One region of the Weizmannia sp. FSL W8-0401 genome, then DNA from elsewhere that is predicted to be linked to it. Evidence: predicted binding sites of a transcription regulator. Region 1 holds the regulator's gene; each other region holds the start of a gene.
The links. Region 1 encodes LexA, which represses DNA repair genes until DNA is damaged. Its sites were predicted from a motif close to CGAACATATGTTCG; they were not measured.

Region 1 (2,274 bases):
GATCACCCCGGCCACTTGAAAACCGCGGGAATCCGAAAGCTTCTCCAGCTCTTCCCGCTGCCTCGCCAAAGAAGTTTCCTGGCTTTCTTTTTCCGTGCTTACTCTGCAATATAAAACAACTTTCATTTTTTCGTCTCCCATTGTGATTTCATCGCAAGTTCCCTTTTATCATCCCTGATTTCATTTTTTTCTACCGGAATGACAATTTTTTCGCCGGCTTTGATCATGTTGCCGTTAATCCCATTATGGCGCTCAACCCAGCTGATAAATGCTTCCCTCGACATTTTGCCCTGTTCTGCATACTGACCGGCGATATTCCAAAGCGTCTCGCCCTCTGTAACGCTGATTTTGATATAGTGTGGGGATGGATCCCGCAGACTTCCAATCATGAAAAATCCGAAAACAAGCGCAACCCCTGCTAAAATCATAACATAGTTATACTTTTTCCATAATCGTGACATCTCCATCTTCCTCCCGCGAATATTCGTTCGTCCAATCACCAGTTCTATTATAAAACGAACGCCTGTTTTTCGTCAACATTTTTTCGAACTTACGTTTGTTTTATCTTCTGCAATGTGATATAATAATAGCAAATAATGGCATTCCTCCCGTTTGCGTCCCCGTACGCAGCGCGGGTGCCAAACAAAACTGCGACGAGGTGGAAATAATGGCAAAACTATCAAAACGGCAACAGGCGATACTTGATTTCATCAAGCATGAAGTCAAAACAAAAGGCTATCCCCCTTCCGTGCGGGAAATCGGCCAGGCAGTCGGGCTTGCTTCCAGTTCAACTGTCCATGGCCATCTCGCAAGGCTTGAAAGCAAAGGGCTGATCAGGCGCGACCCTACAAAGCCGAGAGCGATTGAAATTTTGGACCATGATGAAGAAATACCGGCCCAAAATGTTGTCAATGTGCCTGTTGTCGGAAAAGTAACAGCAGGCATACCGATTACCGCTGTAGAAAATATTGAAGAGTATTTTCCGCTTCCGGAACATCTTGTCCCGTCTGACGAGTCCGTCTACATGCTGGATATTGAAGGGGACAGCATGGTGGATGCCGGGATTTTAAACGGCGATTATGTGATTGTCCGCTCCCAGCAGACGGCAAACAACGGAGATATCGTGGTCGCTATGACAGATGAAAATGAAGCGACAGTAAAAAGATTTTTCAAGGAAAAAGACTACTTCCGGCTGCAACCTGAAAACCAGACAATGGAACCGATCATATTGAAAAACGTCACCATTCTCGGCGTTGTCATCGGGCTGTACAGGCAAATGGTGCACTGATCAAAAAGAAGCAGTTTCGGCTGCTTCTTTTTTAATAGAGCATATGCGAGTTTGATGGCAAAAATGCCTGTGACACTTGAGGATTTCTGGGCTTCCAATCTATTTTCGAAGGAAAAATCGGGGCAATTAATGGGCATTTTGTTTTTCTGGGCGTTCGACGCAAAAATGCCCGATAAACAAAAACCCCTCAAAGCCTTACGCTTCAAGGGGTTTCTTGCTTAATACATTTCGATATACTGGTCGCGTTCCCATTGGTGGACTTGTGTGCGGAACATATCCCATTCAATTTCCTTAGCTTCAAGGAAGTGTTCGAGAATGTGATCGCCAAGGGCGTCTACCATTACATCATCCGATTTTAAGTTTTCCAGCGCCTGCAGCAGTGTGCCCGGGAGGTCGACAATGCCGGCTTCTTCTCTTTCTTCTTTCGTCATGACATAGATGTTGCGGTCGACCGGTTCCGGCGCCTGCAATTTGTTCGCGATGCCGTCAAGCCCTGCTTTTAACAGGACGGCGAGCGCGAGATACGGATTGGCAGACGGGTCAACGCTGCGCACCTCAACGCGCGTGCTTAAACCGCGGGAAGCCGGAATCCGCATGAGCGGGCTGCGGTTGCGAGCGGACCAGGCAACATAACAAGGCGCTTCATAACCCGGCACAAGCCGTTTATAGGAGTTCACCGTCGGATTCGTGACAGCCGTAAAGTTCGGCGCATGCTTTATGATGCCGGCAATGAACTGGTATGCCGTATCGCTCAGCTGCAGTTCTGCATCGTTCGGGTCATAGAATGCATTTTCTTTTCCTTTAAAAAGCGAAAGATTGGTGTGCATCCCGGAACCGTTCACGCCAAACAACGGTTTCGGCATAAACGTCGCATGCAGGCCATGTTTGCGTGCAATTGTCTTGACCACCAGTTTAAAGGTCTGGATATTGTCGCATGCCCTGACTGCATCCGCATATTTAAAATCAATTTCGTGCTGGCCGGGTGC
Region 2 (2,274 bases), 290 kb from region 1:
CCGGGCATGCTGGCCAAAAGCCGAAACCACTATTACATGCTGCTCCCCGGCCCGCCGCATGAACTGGAACCGATGTTTATCCATTATGCCAGTCCCGCGATCCAGGATGAACTGGAAACGATCGAAAAAATCGAATCGCGCGTTCTCCGTTTCTTCGGGATCGGCGAATCCCAACTGGAAACAGAAATCCGCCAAATATTGGAAACCCAGAGCAATCCGACTGTTGCTCCGCTTGCGAAAGAAGGGGAAGTGACACTCAGGATTACGGCGAAACACCAGTCGGTGGCAACGGCGAACCAAATGATCGATCAAGTGGAAAAAGAGATTTTGCAAATTGCCGGATCGTATTTTTACGGTTATAACGATACGACGTTAATGGAGGCCCTGCTTGAAAAACTTTCAGAAAAACAGCTGACGCTGGCCTGCGCGGAAAGCCTGACTGCCGGCAAATTTGCAGCGGAAATGGCGTCCATCCAGGGTGTCAGCACGATGCTGAAAGGCGGCGTTGTTGTCTATTCGAACGAAGCGAAGATGAAGCTTGCCAAAGTGAAAAAAGAAACACTTGACAAGTACGGCGCCGTCAGCAGCCAGTGTGCAAAAGAACTGGCGGAAAATATCCGCAGCATCATGGATGCCGACATTGGCATCAGTTTTACAGGTGTGGCCGGCCCGGACCCCCTTGAAGGCCATCCGCCGGGAACCGTGTGGATTGGCATTGCCATAAAAGGGAAAGAAACGGCCGCCTATCTGTTGGAACTTTCCGGATCCCGGAACAACGTCCGCACGAGATCGGTGAAATACGGCTGCTGGCATTTGCTGAAACTGCTTTAGTCCGAAAGCCGCTTCTGCTCATTGCAAATGGCGGAAGCGGCCTTTTTACGAAAAAATTTGTTTGCCAAAAATTCAATTTTCGGCTCTTTTTGCCGGGGAAATTTCCATTTTTGCAGGGGAAAAACCCCATTTTTTTGCCGGATTTTTGCAAAAAAGAGACGAATAGGCGTTCGACATTTTGCTTGGCAAACACGGAAAAAACGGGTATAGTATAGATATAGATTTATTGCTTTCAAGAGTCCGTGATGAATAAAAGGAGGAAATTTTGTGAATGATCGTCAACAAGCCTTAGACCAGGCTCTGAAACAAATAGAAAAGCAATTTGGCAAGGGTTCCATTATGCGGCTGGGCGAGCAGACCGACCGGGTTGTCTCCACGATCCCGACCGGTTCGCTTGCGCTTGATATTGCCCTTGGTGTCGGCGGCTACCCGCGCGGCCGCGTCATTGAAATATACGGCCCTGAAAGTTCCGGTAAAACAACGGTTGCCCTGCATGCGATTGCGGAAGTCCAGGCACAGGGCGGACAGGCTGCCTTTATTGATGCGGAACACGCACTTGACCCGGTTTATGCCCAAAAGCTCGGTGTCAACATTGATGAACTGCTCCTGTCCCAGCCGGATACGGGCGAACAGGCGCTGGAAATTGCAGAAGCGCTCGTCCGCAGCGGCGCAGTGGACATTATTGTCGTTGACTCTGTTGCTGCGCTTGTGCCGCGAGCGGAAATTGAAGGAGAAATGGGCGATTCCCATGTCGGCCTCCAGGCACGGCTAATGTCCCAGGCGCTGCGGAAATTATCGGGTGCGATCAACAAATCAAACACGATTGCGATTTTCATTAACCAAATCCGGGAAAAAGTCGGCGTGATGTTCGGCAATCCTGAAGTCACACCGGGCGGACGCGCGCTCAAGTTTTACTCGTCCGTACGCCTTGAAGTGCGCCGTGCCGAACAGATCAAACAAGGGAGCGACATTGTCGGCAACAAAACGAAAATCAAGGTTGTCAAAAACAAAGTAGCGCCTCCGTTTAAAACGGCAGAAGTGGATATTATGTACGGAGAAGGGATCTCAAAAGAAGGCGAGATCGTCGATATGGGAAGCGACCTTGACATCATCCAAAAAAGCGGGGCCTGGTATGCTTATAACGGCGAGCGGCTCGGCCAGGGGCGTGAAAATGCGAAACAGTTTTTAAAGGAAAATGCGGATTTGAAAAACGAGATTGCCGCAAAAATCCGGGAACATTACGACCTGGCGGAAGATGCCGGTTCCCATGAAACCGAAAATGCTGCAGATGAAAAGGAAGCTGTGGAAGGACAGGAAGAATTGAATTTGGAGTAACCTATAAGCGCCTGAAATGCTGACCGCATCCAGGCGCTTTTTGCCGTCCTTTTCCACCGGGCTTTTTTGCGCCGCAAAAGCTGCATGGCTGAAAGGGATCAACACAAA
Region 3 (2,274 bases), 690 kb from region 1:
TATCCGGGCAAGATTGTGCCGATTGATTTAAGCGAACTGGGCGGGAAAATCATTTGCCAGAAAGATGCATTTTTGGCAGCGGCAAAAGGGGTCTCAGTCGGCATTGAATTTCAGCGGAAACTCGGAACCGGATTTTTCGGCGGGGAAGGGTTTATCATGCAGAAGCTTGAGGGAGACGGCTTTGCCTTTATCCACGCTGGCGGCACGATCCAGAAACGCGAGCTCGCACCCGGCGAAATATTGAGGGTGGATACAGGCTGTCTTGTCGCCATGTCAAAGACGGTAGATTATGACATTGAATTTGTCAAAGGGATCAAAACAGCCCTTTTTGGGGGAGAGGGCCTGTTCTTTGCCACTTTGCGCGGGCCGGGGTCGGTCTGGGTGCAGTCGCTGCCATTCAGCCGCCTGGCTAGCCGCGTATTTGCCGCAATGCCGGCAGCGGGCGGTTCGAAAGATGAAGGCAGCATGGCAAAAGGCTTGTTTAATTTGTTTGACGGGGATTAAGAGGTGTAAAAGCACTGCATTTTGCGGGACGTTTCCCGGAACAGGCAGTGCTTTTTTTTCGGCATTATACGTCTGGAAGCAGGAGCGCGCCCTGATGGCGGTTCGCGGCCCCGTCCGGACGGGAAGGGCATCCGGATTGGATAGGAAGGATTTTTCCGGGGGCGGGAACAGGCAGTGTTTTACGTGGAAGCGGGCATCCCCCGGCAGAAAAAAACAGGAAGCATATTTTTTAGGCAAAAATGCTTGATTCATAGCACAATATCCGTTACAATAAAAGAACAAATGTTCCTTGTCCGGCATCTTTCCGGATATGGGGGCCAATGAGCTCATCAAAAGGAAGTGAACCAATTGTCCCTTCGATTTATTACCGGGCGCCCCGGGACAGGAAAGACAACTTTCATCCAACGTGAAATCAGGCAGAAACTGCTTGGCGATCCGGGCGGGGCACCGCTCATTTACCTTGTTCCGGAGCAAATGACTTTTTTATCGGAAACACGGCTTGCGCATGAACCTGAACTGGGCGGGATGATCCGTGCCCAGGTGTACAGTTTTACGCGCCTTGCCTGGAAAATATTGCAGGAAGTCGGCGGGATCAGCCGTACCCATGTATCGAGCAGCGGATTAAATATGCTCATTCGGAAAATTTTGGAAGACCAAAAAGAAGAACTGTCGGTTTTCACGCGGGCGGCGGATAAGACGGGCTTTATTGACAATGTCGAACGCATTCTGACTGAGTTCAAACGGTTTTGCGTCTCGCCCGCACAGCTTCAGGAAAAACGCGCCTCAATCGGGGAAGCGGACGGGGGAAGAGTGCTTTCCGACAAGCTGCACGATTTGGAACGCGTATATCAGGCATATGAGCAAAAGCTGGAAGGCAAATACATTGATTCAGAAGATTACTTAAGGCTGCTTGCTTCTGCCATTGAAAAATCGCGCTATCTCCAAGATGCGGAAATTTATATAGACGGGTTCCATACTTTTAACCCGCAGGAATACCTGGTGATCGGGGAACTCTTGAAAAAATGCCGCCGCGTTACGGTTGCGCTCACAACGGACCGGGCTTTCCGCGGGAGGCAGCCGGATGATTTATACTTGTTCCGGATGCCGGGAGAAGCCTATGCACATATCTATGAACTGGCGCGCGCCTTTCAAATTGAAACGGAAGAAGACGTGGCGCTGTATGAACCGGCCCGTTTCAGGCATGAAAGTTTGCGCTTTTTGCAGTCCCGGTTTGAAGAACTGCCGTTTCCTTCTTTTCCGGGGGAAAGCAGCATCGAGATCTGGCAGGCGAACAACCGGCGGGCGGAAATCGAAGGCGTTGCCCGTTCTATCCGTGAAGCCGTCATGGAAGGCAGCTGCCGTTACCGTGATATTGCCATCCTTGTCCGCAACGGGGAGGCCTATCAGGATTTAATCGAAACGGTTTTTTACGATTATGATGTGCCGTATTTTATCGACAGAAAACGGCCGATGCTGAACCATCCGCTCATTGAACTGATCCGTTCGACTTTGGAAATCATCCGCGGCAACTGGCGTTATGAACCGGTTTTCCGTGCCATCAAAACAGAATTGCTGTTTCCGCCTGGAGATGCCCGCACGTTGCGTGAAAAAATGGACCGGCTTGAAAACTATTGCCTGGCTTACGGCATCCAGGGAGAACGCTGGACGAGCAGAAAAAGATGGGAATATAGGCGGATCCGAGGCCTCGAACTGGAAAACCTTCCGCAAACGGATGAGGAAAGAAAAATCGAACAGGAACTGAATGAACTC

Region 2: a site for LexA is predicted at 991-1,004, ahead of recA (recombinase RecA). Genes of this name have one in related genera too.
Region 3: a site for LexA is predicted at 780-793, ahead of addB (helicase-exonuclease AddAB subunit AddB). Genes of this name have one in related genera too.

The regions. Positions count from the first base shown of each region.
Region 1 covers NZ_JBBPAG010000001.1:1,650,651-1,652,924, forward strand. Annotated here, with positions in the region: gene NSU00_RS07905 (YneB family resolvase-like protein) at 1-126, opposite strand, end outside; gene yneA (cell division suppressor protein YneA) at 123-461, opposite strand; gene lexA (transcriptional repressor LexA) at 668-1,288, shown strand; gene NSU00_RS07920 (hypothetical protein) at 1,340-1,510, shown strand; gene glnA (type I glutamate--ammonia ligase) at 1,507-2,274, opposite strand, start outside.
Region 2 covers NZ_JBBPAG010000001.1:1,365,123-1,367,396, forward strand. Annotated here, with positions in the region: gene NSU00_RS06455 (competence/damage-inducible protein A) at 1-831, shown strand, start outside; gene recA (recombinase RecA) at 1,099-2,166, shown strand.
Region 3 covers NZ_JBBPAG010000001.1:955,879-958,152, forward strand. Annotated here, with positions in the region: gene NSU00_RS04385 (TIGR00266 family protein) at 1-504, shown strand, start outside; gene addB (helicase-exonuclease AddAB subunit AddB) at 853-2,274, shown strand, end outside.